2 regions of the Ottowia beijingensis genome follow, and region 1 is predicted to be linked to the other one. Evidence: predicted binding sites of a transcription regulator. Region 1 holds the regulator's gene; the other holds the start of a gene.

The links. The regulator FNR, encoded in region 1, switches genes on or off when oxygen is low (the NO sensors DNR and NnrR bind a similar motif). The targets are predictions, from matches to a motif close to TTGATNNNNATCAA.
Region 2: ACFSCU_RS11710 (FeoA family protein) is a predicted target of FNR. The motif match lies at 1,940-1,953, and genes of this name have one in related genera.

The regions. Positions count from the first base shown of each region.
Region 1 is NZ_JBHUEP010000012.1:133,979-142,978, forward strand. It holds gene ACFSCU_RS16150 (TonB-dependent receptor domain-containing protein) at 1-434, opposite strand, end outside; cobalamin riboswitch at 519-782, opposite strand; gene ACFSCU_RS16155 (restriction endonuclease subunit S domain-containing protein) at 840-1,091, shown strand; gene ACFSCU_RS16160 (cell division protein ZapA) at 1,088-1,429, shown strand; gene ACFSCU_RS16165 (sulfite exporter TauE/SafE family protein) at 2,017-2,841, shown strand; gene ACFSCU_RS16170 (sulfite exporter TauE/SafE family protein) at 2,979-3,656, opposite strand; gene hemN (oxygen-independent coproporphyrinogen III oxidase) at 3,739-5,121, opposite strand; gene fnr (fumarate/nitrate reduction transcriptional regulator Fnr) at 5,308-6,027, shown strand; gene ACFSCU_RS16185 (DUF1178 family protein) at 6,159-6,641, opposite strand; gene ACFSCU_RS16190 (NUDIX domain-containing protein) at 6,652-7,239, opposite strand; gene ACFSCU_RS16195 (DUF2818 family protein) at 7,241-7,546, opposite strand; gene nuoN (NADH-quinone oxidoreductase subunit NuoN) at 7,551-9,000, opposite strand, start outside.
Region 2 is NZ_JBHUEP010000007.1:490,636-499,635, reverse strand. It holds gene feoB (ferrous iron transporter B) at 1-1,472, opposite strand, end outside; gene ACFSCU_RS11710 (FeoA family protein) at 1,571-1,882, opposite strand; gene kynB (arylformamidase) at 2,036-2,668, shown strand; gene kynU (kynureninase) at 2,736-4,019, shown strand; gene kynA (tryptophan 2,3-dioxygenase) at 4,160-4,999, shown strand; gene ACFSCU_RS11690 (SH3 domain-containing protein) at 5,066-6,637, opposite strand; gene ACFSCU_RS11685 (hypothetical protein) at 6,634-7,215, opposite strand; gene ACFSCU_RS11680 (sodium:proton antiporter) at 7,405-8,781, opposite strand; gene pncB (nicotinate phosphoribosyltransferase) at 8,942-9,000, opposite strand, start outside.

The sequences.
Region 1 (9,000 bases):
ATCTGGCCGAGCGAAATCGCTTCCCACGGCGCGCCGCCACTGCCCGATTGCGTATCGACCCGCACGCCATCGATGTAGACGGCGGTGAAGCGGTTTTCGGCACCGCGCATGAACACGCTGGTGGCGGTGCCGGGGCCGCCGTTGCGCGACAGCTCCAGCCCCGGCTGGCGCTGCAGCAGATCGGAGACGCTGACCGCGCCGCTCTGTTCGATCTGCTCGCGGTCGATCAGGGTGACGTCGGCCAGCACGTCGGTCAGCGGCTGAGCCACGCGCGTGGCGGTGACCACCGTCTCGGGCAGGCTGGGGCCGCTGGCCTGAGCCACCGTGGTGGATTCGGATGGCGTCTGGGCATGGGCAGGCCAGGCTGCGGCGAACGCGCAGGACAAAGCCAGCGGCAGCACGCCAGGCCGGAACGGAAGCAAGGTATTTTTCATGACGGAAGCACGGATGAGCGCCCCTGCCGGCTTCCCCGCCAGCGTATGGGGCAAACATGGCCCGCACCGCCCTCCTCGGGCACTGCGCGGTCCTCCTCGTTGGCCGGTATCCGGGCTGGCGGTGGTTGCTCCGTGTCGCCTCGCCTTCCCGGCATCGTGTGTGATGAACCAGTGGCGGTGTGAGGCTGGAGCCGGCGCCTGAGCTGCGTCAGGGCGCCGTCCGCTTACCGTTGCGGGGGCAGCGCAGGTTAGGCACCGGTCGGAGGTGACCGGCAAGCCCTCCTGCTTCCCGTTGAACTGCGGCCGTGAGAGTCACGGCGCGCGAGCACCAACGCCGGTGATTGTAAGCGCCGCCCTGCAGGCGCCGCCTACAATCCCCGGCTATCCCGACCCGAGTGCGCCCCGATGACGAACCCACCCCTGATCGAACAGATTGCCGAGCGCGTGGAACGCCTGCTCGTGCGCCACGAGGAACTGCGCCGCACCAACGAGTTGCTGACGCAGCAGGTGCAGGCGCTGACGCACGAGCGCGACAACCTCAAGTCGCGCCTCATGGCGGCGCGTGCGCGGGTCGATTCGCTGATCGACCGCCTGCCTGCCGCCGCCGCTGCAGTGGCCGCCGCGCCGGCCAGCGACGACAAGGAGGGCGCCGCATGAAGCAGCTCGAAGTCAAGATCATGGGCCAGGGCTACCTGCTAGGCTGCCCCGAGGGCGGCGAGGAGCGCCTGCAGCAGGCCGTGCAACGCGTCGACGCCGCCATGTGCAAGATCCGCGACGCCGGCAAGATCAAGGCGCGCGACCGCATCGCCGTGCTGGCGGCGCTGAACATGGCCTTCGAGCTGACCGAGCCGCAGCGCACTGCGGCCCCCGCCGACGACGCCGCGGCAGCTGCATCCGGTGATGCACCCGCGCTGAGCGTGGCCGAGCAAGCCACCCTGGGCGCCCTGCTCGGCCGGCTGGACGAGGCGCTGAGTGACGACGGGCGTCTGCTGTAAGCGGCCTGTTTCGATCCGCCCCTCCTTCTGAAGCCGACCAAGAAGTACGACTTCGCCGCAGGCGGAGGAGTGCTCGCGGCAGCCGCTGCGCTGGCTTTGCCAGGCCGCTGGCTGCGTCCCCCCGCGCAGCAGGGGGGAAGGCGCGCCAGCGCCTCAGGGGGGTAAAATCCATCCTGTCTGTGAATGCACGCCGGGCTTTATATTTCCTTGAACCAATGCTCATATGAGCCCGGGCTTGGAACATCGCCTGGTCGGCGTGAACGTCTCGCGTCAGATGATCCCAGGATCAGGTTGACCTCGCCCACCTGAACCCCTGCGTTCAGGATGACGGTCCGGTGGCATTCGCAGACACCTAATTCGGCGTTCCCCCCTGAGGCGCTGGCGCGCCTTCCCCCCTGTCGAGCGGGGGGACGACGCCAGTGGCCGGTGCAAGCCCGGCCACGGCGCCACTTGCATGGCCTGCTCCGCGGCCATTTGATTTCTTGGGGTTCTGGGCGTCGCCGTCTTTTTGATCAGCCACCGTGTGTTGTTGAGCGCTGCTTTCTTTTTTGCCTGTCGCTCGCTTTTCTCCTCCTTCCCCGCTCTCCATGCCCATCGAACCTATTCTTGTCGTCCAGCTCGCCGTGCTCGGCCTTGTCACTGGCTTTCTGGCCGGGCTGCTGGGCATCGGGGGCGGGATGATCATGGTGCCGTTCATCTCGGCCATTCTCAGCGGGCGCGGTGTGGAGCCGGGGCTGGCGGTGAAGATGGCGATTGCGACGTCGATGGCGACGATCATCTTCACCTCGGTCAGCAGCGTGCGCGCGCACCACCAGAAGGGGGCGGTGCGCTGGGACATCGTCAAGCGCCTGGCGCCGGGCATCGTGCTGGGGGCCATGGTGGCCAGCCTGGGCGTGTTCGCGCTGCTCAAGGGCGCGGCGCTGTATTTCGTGTTCGCGGCCTTCGTGGCGTTCTCGGGCTCGCAGATGTTCCTCGACAAGAAGCCGGCGCCCACGCGCCAGTTGCCGGGCACACCAGGGCTGCTGGGCGCGGGCGGGGTGATCGGTTTTCTGTCCGGCCTGGTGGGTGCGGGCGGCGGCTTCGTCAGCGTGCCGTTCATGACCTCGTGCAACGTGGCCATTCACAACGCGGTGGCCACCAGCGCGGCGCTGGGCTTCCCGATTGCGCTGGCCAACGTGGTGGGCTACGTCATCGCCGGGCAGCGGCTGGAGGGGCTGCCGCCCTACGCCTTCGGCTACCTGTGGCTGCCGGCGCTGGTGGTCATCGCCAGCTGCAGCGTGCTGATGGCGCCGCTGGGCGCCAAGGCGGCGCATGCGCTGCCGGTGAAGAAGCTCAAGCGCGTGTTCGCGCTGGTGCTGTTCGTGCTGGCGGGCTACATGCTGATGAAGGGGCTGGGTGCCACGGCGGGCTGATGCAGCGGCGTGCGGCCGTTGCAGGGTGCCATGATTTTGATAGCTGGTTGCGCCCGTCAATAAACGATTTCAGTCACAAATATGCCTGAAATCGCCGATTAGCGAGCGCGAGCAGCTATCATTTTCTTCGTTCTGCATCAAGGCACGACGCACCACGGCGCCTGGTCGTGCACCAGGCCCATGTACAGGCCCCAGGCCGAGACGGCCATCAGCGCCAGGCCGGCGATGCGCATGCTCCAGGCGCCGCGCCCGTTGCTGCCCAGCCGCAGCAGCAGCCACGGCCCGGCCCACAGCGACACGCCCGAGCCGATGGCGAACACCGCCATCACCGCCGCGCCACCGGCCACGCTGCCGGCCAGTGCCGCCACCATCAGCGCCGAATACAGCAGCCCGCAGGGCAGCAGCGCCCAGGCCACGCCCAGGCCCAGCGGCGCGGCCAGGCCCATCGACTGCGTGGCCGAACGCACCTTGGTCCAGATGCGGCGCGCGCCCGTTTCCAGCCACACGGGCTGCTGCGCCAGCACCACCAGTGCCAGGCCCATCAGCACGGCGGCCACGTGCACCATGGTCCACACCGGGCGCAGCGCGGCCGATTGCACGGTGAGCCAGCCCAGCCCCTGCATGGTGGCCGCTGCCAGCCCGCCCAGGGCGCCGTAGCCGATCACGCGGCCCAGCTGGAACGTGCCGATGGCCCGCGTGCTGTGCGGCGCCGCCGCCTGCCCGATGCCGGCGCAGGCCGCGCCGCACATGGCAATGCAGTGCGGGCCACCGGCCAGCCCCATCAGCAGCGCGGTGACCAGAAGAGAAGTTTGCATGGCCCAAGTCTAAGGGCGCCGGCCACCGCAGGGCGTTGCGCAAAGTCATGCGCAGACGCCTTCACGGGCCGGGCGGGGACGATCAGAGGATCTTGGAGAAGCGCGCCCGCGTGCGGTCGGCCTGCAGGTACTTGTCGAACACCATGGCCACGCCGCGCACGAAGAACCAGCCCATGGGCGTGACCTTGATGCCGGTGTCGCTCAACTCCACCAGGCCCTGGTCCTGCATGCCGCGCAGGGTTTCCAGCTCGCTGGCGAAGTAGCTCCTGAAGTCGATCAGGTGCGCCAGCTCGGCCGATTCGAACATCACCTCGCCCTGGCACATCAGCGCCATGATCACGCAGCGCCGCAGCAAATCGTCGCGCGACACGGCCAGCCCGCGCGCCACGGGCAGATGGCCGTGGTCCAGCAGGTCCTGGTATTCCTCCAGCGACTTGGCGTTCTGGCTGTAGGTGGCGCCCACCTTGCCAATGGCCGACACGCCCAGGCCGATCAGGTCGCAATCGGGCTGCGTGCTGTAGCCCTGGAAGTTGCGGTGCAGCCGGCCCTGGCGCTTGGCCACGGCCAGGGCGTCGTTGGGCAGCGCGAAGTGGTCCATGCCGATGTAGTCGTAGCCCGCGGCCTCGAACGCCGCCAGCGAGCGCGCCAGCATCGCCACCTTGTTGGGTGCACCCGGCAGGTCGATGGCGATGATGCGCCGCTGCGGCTTGAAGCGCTCGGGCAGGTGCGCGTAGGCGTACAGCGCGATGCGGTCGGGCCGCAGCTCGGCCACCTGGGCCAGCGTGCGGTCGAAGGATTCGGGCGTCTGCTTGGGCAGGCCGTAGATCAGGTCGACGTTGATCGACTCGAAGCCGATCTCGCGCGCCGCGGCGACCAGGGCAAACACCTGCTCGGCCGGCTGGATGCGGTGCACCGCCTTCTGCACGATGGGGTCGAAATCCTGCACGCCGAACGACAGGCGGTTGAAGCCGAGCTGTGCCAGGTGGCGCAGCCGCTCGGGCGTGACGGTGCGCGGGTCGACCTCGATCGAATACTCGCCGCCCGGCACCAGGCTGAAGTTGCGGCGCAGCATGGCCATCAGCTCGCTGAGTTCGTCGTCGCTGAAGAAGGTGGGCGTGCCGCCGCCCAGGTGCAGCTGGCTGACGGCCTGGCCGGCGCCGATGCGCGCCACGTGCAGGTCCACCTCGCGGCTCAGGTAGCGCAGGTAGGGCGCGCTGCGGTCGTGGTGCTTGGTGATGATCTTGTTGCAGGCGCAGTAGTAGCACAGCGATTCGCAGAACGGAATGTGCACGTACAGCGACAGCGGCAGCGCCATGGCGGCCGGGCCGGCGCGGCGCTGCTCCAGCGCCTGGATGTAATCGGCCTCGCCGAACGCCTCGACGAAGCGGTCCGCCGTCGGGTACGAGGTGTAGCGCGGCCCGGGCACGTCGAATTTGGTGAGCAGTTCGGTGGTGATGGCTTGCATCGGACTTCCTTTGACTAGCAAAGCCAACTGTCGCCGGGAGCGCGACCCGTTTCCTTGACGACGATCAATTTAACCGAGCTGAATCGTCGGGATTTGTGCTGGATCAAGGCCGCGGCCGCCTGGCGCCACCCTCGCCTAAAATGCCTGTGCCGTTGCCATCCGTCACCCCCGATTCCTTCGCCTTACATGACACCCCAGACCATCCGCGTAGCCTGTTCCAACTGCAATCTGCGCGAGCTGTGCATGCCGATGGGCCTGTCGGAGTCGGACATCGGGCGTCTGGACGACCTGGTGGCCACGCGCCGCAAGATCAAGCGCGGCGCGGCGCTGTTCTCCAACGGCGACCGCTTCAACGCGCTGTACGCCATCCGCACCGGCTTCTTCAAGACCTGTGTGGCCACGGCCGACGGGCGCGACCAGGTGACGGGCTTTCAGATGGCGGGCGAGATCATCGGCCTGGACGGCATCGTGGCCGACCGCCACAGCTGCGACGCCGTGGCGCTGGAAGACGCCGAGGTGTGCGTGATGCCCTACGACCGCATCGAGGAGCTGTCGCGCGAAGTGCCGGCGCTGCAAAGCCACGTGCACAAGATCATGAGCCGCGAGATCGTGCGCGAGCACGGCGTGATGCTGCTGCTGGGCAGCATGCGCGCCGAGGAGCGCCTGGCCGCCTTTCTGCTGAACCTGGTGCAGCGGCTGCATGCGCGCGGCTTCTCGCAGAGCGAGCTGGTGCTGCGCATGACGCGCGAGGAAATCGGCAGCTACCTGGGCCTGAAGCTGGAGACGGTGAGCCGCACCTTCTCGAAGTTCGCCGAGGAAGGCATCGTCGAGGTCAAGCAGCGCCACGTGCGCATCCTGGACACCGAGGCACTGCGCGCCATCGTCAACGCGCCGGCCTGCGCCTGAGGGGTTGTTGCCCTGAAGCTGGCAGCGCCCGGTCGCTTTCATATTGATAGCTGCTTGCGCCTGCTATACCTTGATTTCAGAATGATTTCATACTGAAATCTTTGTATATCAAGAGCAAGCAGCTATCAAAACTATTGCAAGGTGTTCTTGAAGCCGGCCGGAATCGGCAGCGGCATGACGGCGATGCCTTCGTCCAGGAGTTCCTCGGTCTGCGCCGGCGTGGCCTGGCCGCGGATGCCGCGCTCTTTCGATTCGCCGTAGTGCATCTTGCGCGCCTCTTCGGCAAAGCGCTCGCCCACGTCCTCGGTGCTGGCCATCACGCGCCGCACCATGTGCATCCAGGCGGCCTGCAGTGCGGCCGGCGGCATGGCGGCCACGGGGGCGGCATCGCTGGCGCTGCGCCCTGCTCCGGCGTGCGCCTCGGCTGCAGCGGGCGCGCTGCCGGCGCCGCTCAGGTTCAGGCGCGGCGCGCTGGGCAGCTTGGCCACCGCCCGGTCGCCACACAGCGGGCATTCGACCAACTGGCGCGCCAGCTGGCTCTGAAAATCGTCCTCGGACGAGAACCAACCCTCGAACGCATGGCCCTGGGTGCATTGCAGATCGAGCACCTTCATCGGTCCACCCTCACACGGCGCCCGCGGCCTGCCAATCCAACGGCCAGGCCCCGCTCTGCACATTCTGCAGCCACAGCGCGCCGATCAGCGTCTTGGCGTCGGTGATCTGCCCGGCGCGGCACCAGTCGTACAACTGCGTGGCCGAGGCGGTGAACACGTCCAGGAACTCGCCCTCGTCCAGGCGCCGTTCGCCCGGCTGCAGCCCGCGGGCGAACCAGATCTCGATGAACTCGGTGGAATACGACACCACCGGGTGCAGCACGCCGGCACGCGCCCATTCGCGGGCGGTGTAGCCGGTTTCCTCGCGCAGCTCGCGCTGGGCACAGGCCAAGGTGTCTTCGCCAGGGTCGAGCTTGCCGGCCGGGAACTCGATGATCTCCTGCTGCACCGGGTAGCGGTACTGGCGCTCCAGCACCAGCTGCATGGCGCCATCGGCCGCTTCCAGCAAGGGCACGATCATCACCGCGCCGGGGTGCACCACGTATTCGCGCTGCGTGAGCTGGCCATTGGGCAGGCGCACCTGGTCGCGGAAGGCGTGCAGGAAGCCGCCCTTGAACAGCTCCTGGCTGTCCACCCGCTGTTCCGCCAGCTTGCTCATGTCAGGCGCGGCGCCGCGCCAGATAGCGGTAAACGAATCCGGGGAACGCCAGGGTCAGGAACAGCGAGGCCGTGACGGCATAGAACTCCCAACCCTGCGGGTAGTTCTGCCCCATCGACTTTTCGAGCGCCATGCCGACGCCGCCGACGATGAAGTACCACACCACCAGCTCGGCCAGCCGCCACGCCAGCGACTTGACCGGCGTGCGCAGCGGCACCACGGTCATCAGGCGCTGGTTGATGAACGGCAGGTTGGCGGCAATGGCAGCCAGCCCGATCAGCAGCCAGATGGACAGGTTCTGCGACATGCCGTCAGGTCGCCAGCATCTGCACGATGGCCTTGGCGCACAGCGCCATCAGCGCACCCGGCAGAATGCCCAACACCAGCAGCAGCGCGCCGTTGAGCGACAGCACGGCCCGCATGTCGAGCGGCGCCTGGATCGGTGCGTCGATGGCTGCGTCGTCGAAGTACATGACCTTGATGACGCGCAGGTAATAGAAGGCACCGATCAGCGACATGATCACCGCGAACACCGCCAGCGCGATGTACGCTGCCAGCCCGGTGCTGACCAGCGCCTGCAGCACCGACAGCTTGGCCTGGAAGCCCACCAGCGGCGGCAGGCCCGCCAGCGAGAACAGGCAGATGGCCATGATGCCGGCATACAGCGGGCTGCGCTGGTTCAGGCCGGCAAAGTCGGCGATCTCCTCGCTCTCGAAGCCTTCGCGCGACAGCAGCAGGATGACGCCGAAGCTCACCAGCGTGGTCAACACGTAGGTGACGATGTAGAACATGGCCGAGCTGTAGGCGTTGGCCGCCGCCAGCGCATTGCCGTTGACCACGCCCGCCATCAGGCCCAGCAGCACGAAGCCCATCTGCGAGATGGTGGAATAGGCCAGCATGCGCTTGAGGTTGGTCTGCGCGATGGCGGCCAGGTTGCCGATCAACAGCGAGGCGATCGCCAGCAGGCCCAGCATCTGCTGCCAGTCGAACGCCAGCGGCAGCAACCCCTCGACCAGCAGGCGGATGGCCATGGCGAAGGCCGCCAGCTTGGGCGCGGCCCCGATCATCAGCGTGGAGGCCGTGGGCGCGCCCTGGTAGACGTCCGGGATCCACATGTGGAACGGCACGGCACCGAACTTGAACGCCAGGCCTGCGACGATGAACACCAGCCCGAACACCAGCACCTGCTGCTTGATCTGGCCCGACGCCACGGCCTTGAAGACGCCGGCGATGTCGAGCGTGCCGGTGGCGCCGTACAGCATCGACAGGCCGTAGAGCAGGAAACCCGACGCCATGGCGCCCAGCACGAAGTATTTCATCGCCGCCTCGACCGCGGTGCCGTGGTCGCGGCGCAGCGCCACCAGGGCATAGCCGGACAGCGTCAGGCACTCGAGCCCGAGGTAGATCAGGATGAAGTTGTTGGCCGAGATCAGCACGAAGCCGCCCAGCAACGACAGCAGGCTGAGCACATACCATTCGCCACCGCGCAGCATGCCGCGCTCGACCACGTAGGTGCGGCCGTAGACAAAGGTCACCAGCACCGCCAAGGCGGCAAAGCACTTCAGCCAATTGGCCATGGGGTCGCTGACCACCATGCCCTCGAAGCCGTAGATGGTCTGCCCGCCGATGGCATACGTGGCGGTCAGGCCAGCCACGGCCAGCAAGGTGAGCACCGACAGGATGTAGGCGCCCATGCGGCGCTGGCTCTTGTCGAGCAGGTCGGTCAGCGCGATCACGCACGCCATCACCAGGAGCACGATC
Region 2 (9,000 bases), on a different contig from region 1:
CAGCTGTGCAGGATGGCCGGCCCCTCGGCGCCCGGCGGCGGCGCCGGGTAGCTGGACAGGAACCACAGCAGCACCATCACCGCCAGGATGATGCCGCCCACGCGCTGCAGGAAGATGCGTGCTCGCTCCCACACGCCGAACGCCAGCTGGCGCAGGCTGGGCCAGCGGTAGGCGGGCAGCTCCATGATCAGCGGCGTCGGCCGCGCCTGGGCACCATGCGCCGCCAGGCGGTACACCCAGGCGATGGCCAGCGCGCTCACGATGCCCGCCACGTACAGCGCGAACAGCACCAGCCCCTGCAGGTTGAACAGGCCCGCCACGCGCCGCTGCGGGATGAACGCGGCGATCAGCAGCGCATACACCGGCAGCCGGGCCGAGCAGGTCATCAGCGGCGCGATCAGGATGGTGACCAGCCGGTCGCGCCAGTGCGTGATGGTGCGCGTGGCCATGATGCCCGGCACGGCGCAGGCAAAGCTCGACAGCAGCGGAATGAAGGAGCGCCCCGATAGCCCCACCCGGCCCATCACGCGGTCGAGCAGGAAGGCCGCGCGCGGCAGGTAGCCCGAGTCCTCCAGCGCCAGGATGAAGGCGAACAGGATCAGGATCTGCGGCAGGAACACCAGCACGCTGCCGACGCCGGCGATCACGCCGTCGACCAGCAGGCTGCGCAATGGTCCCTCGGCCATGTGCGTGCGCACCAGCGTGGCAGCGCCGTCAACGACCGACTTGATCGCCTCCATCGGCCACTGCGCCCAGCTGAACACGGCCTGGAACATCAGCAGCAGCAGCGCCGCCAGCAGCAGCATGCCCCACAGCGGGTGCAGCAGCACGCGGTCGATGGCGTCGTCGCGCGCCAGCGGCTGCGGCGGCGCCTGCACGCAGGCCGCCACCAGGCGCTGCACCTCGCGCTGCGTCAGCATCACGTCCTCGATGCCCGGCGGCGCGCCGGCCGCGCGCGGCGTGCGGCCGATCAGTGGGCGCCGAAAGCGCTCCAGCGCCGCCACCAGCGCGCCCGCGCCATCGCCGCGCACGCCTACCGTGGGCAGCACCGGCACGCCCAGTTCGGCCGCCAGCCGGTCGGCGTCGACGCGGATGCCCAGGCGCCTGGCCATGTCGGTCATGTTCAGCGCCAGCAGCATCGGCAGGCCCAGGCGCCTGGCCTCCAGCACCAGGCGCAGGTTCAGCCGCAGCTTGGTGGCGTCGACCACGCACACCAGCAGGTCGGGCACCGGCTCGCCGGCGCGGCGGCCGGTGACGATGTCGCGCGTGATCTCCTCGTCCAGGCTCAGCGCGTTGAGGCTGTAGGCGCCCGGCAGGTCCAGCACCACCACCTCCCGCCCGCTGGGCGACTGCAGCCGGCCTTCCTTGCGCTCCACCGTCACGCCGGCGTAGTTGGCCACCTTCTGGCGGCTGCCGGTGAGCAGGTTGAACAGCGCCGTCTTGCCGCAGTTGGGGTTGCCCAGCAAGGCCACGCGCAGCGGGCGCGTGCTGCTGGTGACGACGCGCGGCGCGCTGCCGGTGGCGTTGCCGACGCTGGCCGCCGGGTCGACGGCGGCGTCCTGCGGCCGGTTCACGTGCTGGCCTCGAGGCCGGTGGCGGCGGCCGGGCGCACGCCGATCAGCGCCGCCTCGCGCGCGCGCAGCGCGAACGTGGCCTGGTCGCCCACGCGCACCGCGATCGGCTCGCACCCGGCGCGCGCCTTGGCCACGATGCGCACGCTCTCGCCCGGCAGAAAGCCGAGCTCGATCAGTCGCAGCAGCACCTCCTGGTCGTCGGCGCTGGCGGGCTGGTGCAACTGCGCGATGACGCTGCGCGCGCCCACGGGCAAGGCGTGCAGCGGCAGCATCGCCGCAGCGTCGGCGGCGGAATAACCGGCGTCCATCTGGCTTCCATTCAAATGACAATGATTCTCATTTTAGTGCGCCGATGACGCGCCGCCTTGACGCAGATCAGCCGTTTTTCGTCTGCGGCGACGGCGCCGCGAGTTGGAAAAAACCGACACCACGCCGCGCGCAGGCGGTTAACGTCGCAGGCCATGGCCACGCCACGAATCTGGGACATCTCGCCGCCTGTACACGCGGGCGCGCCCGTGTTTCCGGGCGACACGCCGTACGCGCAGCACTGGAGCGCCGAGATCGGCCCTGGCTGCCCGGTCAACGTCAGCGCCCTCACGCTGTCGCCCCACGTCGGCGCGCACGCCGACGCGCCGCTGCACTACGACCCGGCGGGCGCCGCCATCGGCGCGCTCGACCTGTCGCCCTACCTCGGCCCGTGCCGCGTCATCCACGCCATTGGCGTGCGGCCGCTCCTGCTTTGGGAGCATCTTGCGCACGCTGTGCAAGGCCTGCCGCCGCGTGTGCTGGTGCGCACCTACGCGCGCATGCCCGTCGAGGCGTGGGATTCTCAGCTCGCCGCCTTCGCCCCCGACACCGTCGAGCGCCTGGCCGATGCCGGCGTGCAACTCATCGGCATCGACACCGCCAGCATCGACCCGGCCGACAGCAAAACCTTGGACAGCCACCAGGTCATCCGCCGGCGCGATCTGCGCGTGCTGGAGAACCTGGTGCTCGACGACGTGCCCGAGGGCGACTACGAACTCATCGCCCTGCCCCTGAAACTGATGAGCGCCGACGCCTCGCCGGTGCGCGCGGTGCTGCGGTCTTTGTGAACAAAATCGGCCTCCAGCGCCCATCCATCAAGCGCTGGCAGCTATCTTTTTTGAAGAATCCGACACCATGATCTCTCAGCAAGACTGCCGCCAGCGCGATGCCGATGACCCCCTGCGCACGCTGCGCGACCTGTTCGATCTGCCGCCGGGCGTGATCTACCTCGACGGCAACTCGCTCGGCGCCCTGCCCCGCGCCGTGCCCGCGCGCGTGGCGCACGTGGTGGCGCAGCAATGGGGGCAGGACCTGATCAAGAGCTGGAACAGCGCCGGCTGGTTCGCGCTGCCGCGCCGCGTGGGCGACCGCATCGCCCCGCTCATCGGCGCCGGCGGGGGTGAGGTGGTGGCCACCGACACCACCTCGATCAATCTCTACAAGGTGCTGTCGGCGGCGCTGAACATTGCCGCGCAGGACGCACCCGGCCGCCGCACCATCGTCAGCGAGCGCAGCAACTTCCCCACCGACCTGTACATCGCCGAGGCCCTGTGCCGCGAGCGCGGCTGCACGCTGAAGCTGATCGAACCGCACGAGGTGGCCGCCAGCCTGACGCCCGACGTGGCCGTGCTGATGCTCACCCACGTCAACTACCGCACCGGCGCCATGCACGACATGGCCGCCGTCACCGCCGCCGCGCACGCCGCCGGCGCGCTGGTGGTCTGGGACCTGTGCCACAGCGCGGGCGCGGTGCCGGTCGACCTGAGCGGCGCGCAAGCCGACTTCGCCGTCGGCTGCGGCTACAAGTACCTGAACGGCGGCCCCGGCGCGCCCGCCTTCGTGTGGGTGCACCCGCGCCACGTGGCGCGCTGCTGGCAGCCGCTGGCCGGCTGGTGGGGTCATGCGCAGCCGTTCGCCTTCACGCCCGACTACCAGCCCGCCATGGACATCACGCGCTACCAGTGCGGCACGCAGCCCATCGTCAGCCTGTCGGCGCTCGACTGCGCGCTGGACGTGTTCACGGCCGCCGACCAGCTCGGCGGCATGGCCGCGCTGCGTGCCAAGTCGCTGGCGCTCACCGACCTGTTCATCGACGCCGTCGAGGCGCTGTGCCCCGGCGCTTTCACCCTGGTCACGCCGCGCGAGCACGCGCGGCGCGGCTCGCAGGTGTGCCTGACGCCGACGGCGCAACTGCCCGCCGGCAGCGCCTACGCCATCGTGCAGGCGCTGATCGCGCGCGGCGTCATCGGCGACTTCCGCGCCGGCGATGCGCAGCAGCCCGACATCCTGCGCTTCGGCTTCACGCCCCTGTACCTGTCGTTCGACAACGTGTTGGGCGCCGCCCAGGCCCTGGCCGAAGTGGTTCGCACGCGCGAGTACGCACAGGCGCGCTTCCACCACAAGCAGGCAGTGACTTGAACAGCCGATACCGGACGCAGAGGATTCGCAGAGGGCGCAAAAAAATTCAAAAAAAAGTTTGGTTCTTCTTCTGCGCCCTCTGCGTCATCTCTGCGTCCTCTGCGTCCGACTGTTGAACCTCGACGCCCCAAGGAGCCCCCATGACCACCCCCGAATCCATCGTCCACCAGGAAAAGGCACAGCTCGACTTCTCGGGCAGCATGAGCTACGGCGACTACCTGCACATCGACCAGATCCTGAGCGCGCAGCACCCGCTGTCGCCCGCGCACGACGAGATGCTGTTCATCATCCAGCACCAGACCAGCGAGCTGTGGATGAAGCTGCTGCTGACCGAACTCGGCAGCGCCATCGCCGACGTGCGCGAAAGCCGCCTGCCGCCCGCCTTCAAGAAGCTGGCGCGCGCCAGCCGCATCATGGAGCAGCTGGTGCACGCCTGGGATGTGCTTGCCACCATGACCCCGCCCGAATACAGCGCCATCCGGCCCTATCTGGGCCCGTCCAGCGGCTTCCAGAGCTTTCAGTACCGCTGCATCGAATTCGCGCTGGGCAACAAGAACGCCGCCATGCTGCAGCCGCACGCGCACCACCCAGAGCGGTTGGCGCTGGTGCGCTCGTTCCACGAGGCGCCCTCGCTGTACGACGAGGCGCTGCGCCTGCTGGCCCGCGCGGGCTTCGCCGTGCCCGCCGGCCACCTGCAGCGCGACTGGACCCAGCCCTACGAAGCCAGCGACGCCGTCGAGGCCGCGTGGCTGCAGGTGTACCGCGCGCCCGAGCAGCACTGGGACCTGTACCAGCTGGCCGAAAAACTCACCGACCTGGAAGACGCCTTCCGCCTCTGGCGCTTCCGCCACGTCACCACGGTCGAGCGCATCATCGGCTTCAAGCGCGGCACCGGCGGCACGGGCGGCGTGAGCTATCTGCGCAAGATGCTGGACGTGGTGCTGTTTCCCGAGCTGTGGCGGCTGCGCACCGATCTATAGAAAAAAAGAGCCTCCAGCGCAGTACTGGCCTGCGCTGGAAGCTCCTATTTTGATAGCATTTGTGGATCAACGGCCCGCGGGCAGGTACGCCGAATCTCCGGCGAAGATCACCGCGCGGTCCAGCAGGTGGGGGTTGGCTTCCAGCAACCGCGGGTAGCCGACCTTCTCGCGCCGGGCGATGGTCCACAGGTTGTCGCCCTCCTTCACCGTCACGGTGCGCTGGCCGTCGCGCGAGGGGTTCATGCGGCCGGTGTTGTCGTTGTTGCCGCGCTCGGCCTCGTAGGTCTTGACCATGTCGCCGCGCACCCAGCCCTCCTTCACCTGGTCGGTCTGGTTGCGGCCCTTGACCTTGAGCCACTCCTGACCTTCGGCGTCCACCTGCTTCTGACCGGTGGCGTCGAGGAAGGAGCCCATCTGCACGATGCCCACCTTGCCGGCGTCGATGGACGGCTCGCTGCGGATGTTGGCGCCGCGGTACGGCTGCACCTGGATGCGGAACGGCTCCGGTGACGGCGCTTGTTCCGGCTGCGGCTGCGGCTGCTCGGGCGGTTGACTGGCCTCGGGTGCCTTGGCGTAGTCGTCGATGCCCGAGCTGCGGATGATCGTGCCCTCCACGCCCGCCACGCCGTCCAGGCCGCCCTTGAAGCCGGTCTGCGTGTGCTGGCCGTCGCGCATCACCAGTTCGCCCGTCTGCACCGCGGTGAGCTTGGGGTCGAGCAGGTGCACGGTGCCATGGCTGAAGCCCGCCACCGTGCCGGCGAGCAGGTGCGGCGCCTTGTCGGCCGCCACCTCGTACTCGGTCGACGTCTTGTGCATGTCGCGCCGTTCGTCGCCGCTCAACTGGGCCAGTTCGCTCACGTCGGCGGTCAGCATGGTCTGCTTGACGGTGATGGGCTGCTGGCTGCCGGTGTTGGCCGTGGCCAGCGTGCCGGCGTCCACCACGGTGCCCGGCGCCACCGCCGTGCTGCGCGACATCGACGTGGTGATGCTGCCGAGGTCGTAGATGCCGTCCGACACCGACTGGCCGTAGGGCTTGATGGGCAGGCCGCCCCACTTGCCCTTGTCGGCCTGCGCCTTCTCGCCACCATCGCGCACCTTCAGCGTGGCGCGGTCGGTGACGTCGATGCGGTCGGTGATCGAACCCGGCGCGGTGGTGCTCGGGTAGTCGACCCGACGGGTGAACGTCGATTCGCGGTCACCGCGCAATTCAGCGCCTTCGGCGCCCTTGGTCTGCAGCTTGGACGCCAGCGGGATTTTCTGCGTCAGCTTCGACAGCTCGGCGTCCGCCTTGCCCTCCAGCGCCATGCGCTGCGTCTGCGCGACCGAGAACTCCTGTGCCGTCATGTGGTCCTGCAGGAACTTCATGTCGGCATCGCTCACCCCGGCGGCGCGCAGCAGGCCGGGGTTGACGCGGCCATGCTCGCTCAGGCCGTTCACCAGGTTGTTGGGGCTGCTGTCGATGAGCTGGGCATTGTGGGCCGCCAGCGGCAGCGCCGCGACCGAACCCATGCCCGGGGCCACTGCCCCGGCGCGCACGGCGTCGTCGGTCATGTCGGCCGCCTGCACGCGCTCGTTGATTTCGGCACCGCGCGCCGCATCCTGGGCGTTGGCGAACCTCATCTCCACGGTGTTGGTCACTTTGGGGCGCCTTCGCCCTTCAGCTTGCCCTCGAACCCCATCGGCAGGCCGCCCGGCAGCGTGGGGCCGGCGCCCTTGCCGACCTTGAGCACGCCCTCCAGCCCCATGCCCGCGGCGCTGGACTTGGCGTAGCTGACGGTGTAGGTGCTGTTGGCAGTGTCGGCGTCGCGCTGGACGCTGATGCTGTGCTTGACCTGGCCCTTGGCGGTGATCAGCACGTCGGCGTCCACCTTGCTCTTGCCGCCCGCGGCCGGTGCCGCCGACGCACCGCCCTTGACCGCCGAGCGGCCGCGCGTGAGCCGCAGGGCCCCCGACAGTTCGGCCTTGGCGTCGGCGGCGGTGCTGGACACCGCCGTGTCGCCCTTGCTGTCGAGCCGGGCGATCTTGTCGCCCCAGCTTTTCTCCCTGGTGAGCTGCCCGATGCCGTCCGTGACCGGCTTCAGCCGTGCCAGCTGGTCGCTGACGAAGTTCTTGCGCGTCTGGTCGGCCTGGCGCAGCCTGGTCTGGAGCCAGTTCTCCTGGCGCGGCGGCGCGGGTTGGTAGTGGGGAATGACGCGAGGTCCGATGGGCCCGGCCATTGACTGCTCTCCTGCATGCGCGGTATGACGATGCGGGCGATTGCAACCCAGGCGCGCGGCCCGGACAAGCTGACACGGTTCCGTACGGAACGACCCCAGTGCCGCGGACACACGCCTGTCACGAAGCCGTGGCAAGAAAAAACCCGAGCGCATCGGCTCGGGTTCTCTTGCGGTGGCGGGCGCGCCGCGTCAGCGGAAGAACAGGAAGGTCAGGATCACGAACAGCGGCACCAGGATGCCGAAGCTCCAGGCCATGTAGCCGAAGAAGCTGGGCATCTTCACGCCGCGGTCCTCGGCGATGGCCTTGACCATCAGGTTGGGCGCGTTGCCGATGTAGGTGAGCGCGCCCATGAACACGGCGCCGGCCGAGATCGCCGCCAGCGTGGTGGCCAGCGGGCCCATCAGCTGCACCGGGTCGCCCCCGGCGGTGTTGAAGAACACCAGGTAGGTGGGCGCGTTGTCGAGGAAGCCGCTGAGGATGCCGGTGGCCCAGAAGTACATGGCCGGGTTGGGCGAGCCGTCGGCGTTGGTGACGGCGCGCACCACGGCGCCGAACGGGCCGTTGACGCCCGCCTGCAGCATGGCGATGACCGGGATGATGGTCAGGAAGATGCCGGCGAACAGCTTGGCCACCTCCTTCATCGGCTCCCAGTTGAACTGGTTGCTGGCGTGTACCCCCCGCGGCGTGATGGCCAGCGAGATGAAGGTGACCACCACCATGCCGATGTCGCGCACCACGCCGGGCAGGGCCACGTCGGTGCCGTAGATGTTGAACACCACGCCGGGCTTCCACACGCCGCTCATCAGCACCAGCGCCACCACGCAGCCCAGCAGCACGAAGTTGATGGCGCCGTCGAAGCCGAAGCGGGCGTCGTCGGGCGTCGGGTCTTCGCGCCGCACGCCCTCGTTCTTGTACATCCAGCTGTCGAGCAGGAAGAACATGATGAGCAACACCACCATCAGGAACAGCGTGTCGGGCCAGATGTGGGCCGCGGTCCAGAAGAAGGTGATGCCCTTCAGGAAGCCCAGGAACAGCGGCGGATCGCCCAGCGGCGTGAGCGATCCGCCGATGTTGCTGACGATGAAGATGAAGAAGATGACGACGTGCGCGCTGCTCTTGCGGTTGTCGTTGGCGCGGATCAGCGGGCGGATCAGCAGCATCGACGCGCCGGTGGTGCCCATGATGCTGGCCAGGATGCCGCCCACCAGCAGGATGCCGGTGTTGAGCACCGGCGTGCCGTGCAGGTTGCCGCGGATGTAGATGCCGCCCGAGACGGTGAACAGCGCCGTCAGCAGCAGGATGAAGGGGATGTATTCGGCCAGCAGCGCGTGCACGAAGCCCTCGGCCGCCACGGCGGGGCCGAAGGTCAGCGCGAACGGCACCAGAAACGCCAGCGCCCAGGCGGCCGCGATCTTGCCGAAGTGGTGGTGCCAGAACTGCGGCGCCACCAGCGGCCAGATGGCGATCGACAGCAGGATGCCTACGAAGGGCACGGCCCACAGCACCGACAGCTGGCTGCCGTCCAGCGATGCAGCCTGCGCCGGTGCCGCCTGCGCCAGCAGCATCAGCAGCGCGCCCAGGCGACTGAACCACAGGGATGGGCGGCGGGTGATGGTGGTGGTTGCTGGATTCATGCCTTTGAAGTCGCAGGTTGGTTGTGAATGAAATCGGGACTCAGCGCCCGCCAGTCAAGCGCGGGCAGCTACTTTTAACATAGCAAACCGATCAGCGCAACAGCGGCGCCGGCCGGTTGATGGGCACCGCCGGTGGCGGCGCGGGCAGGT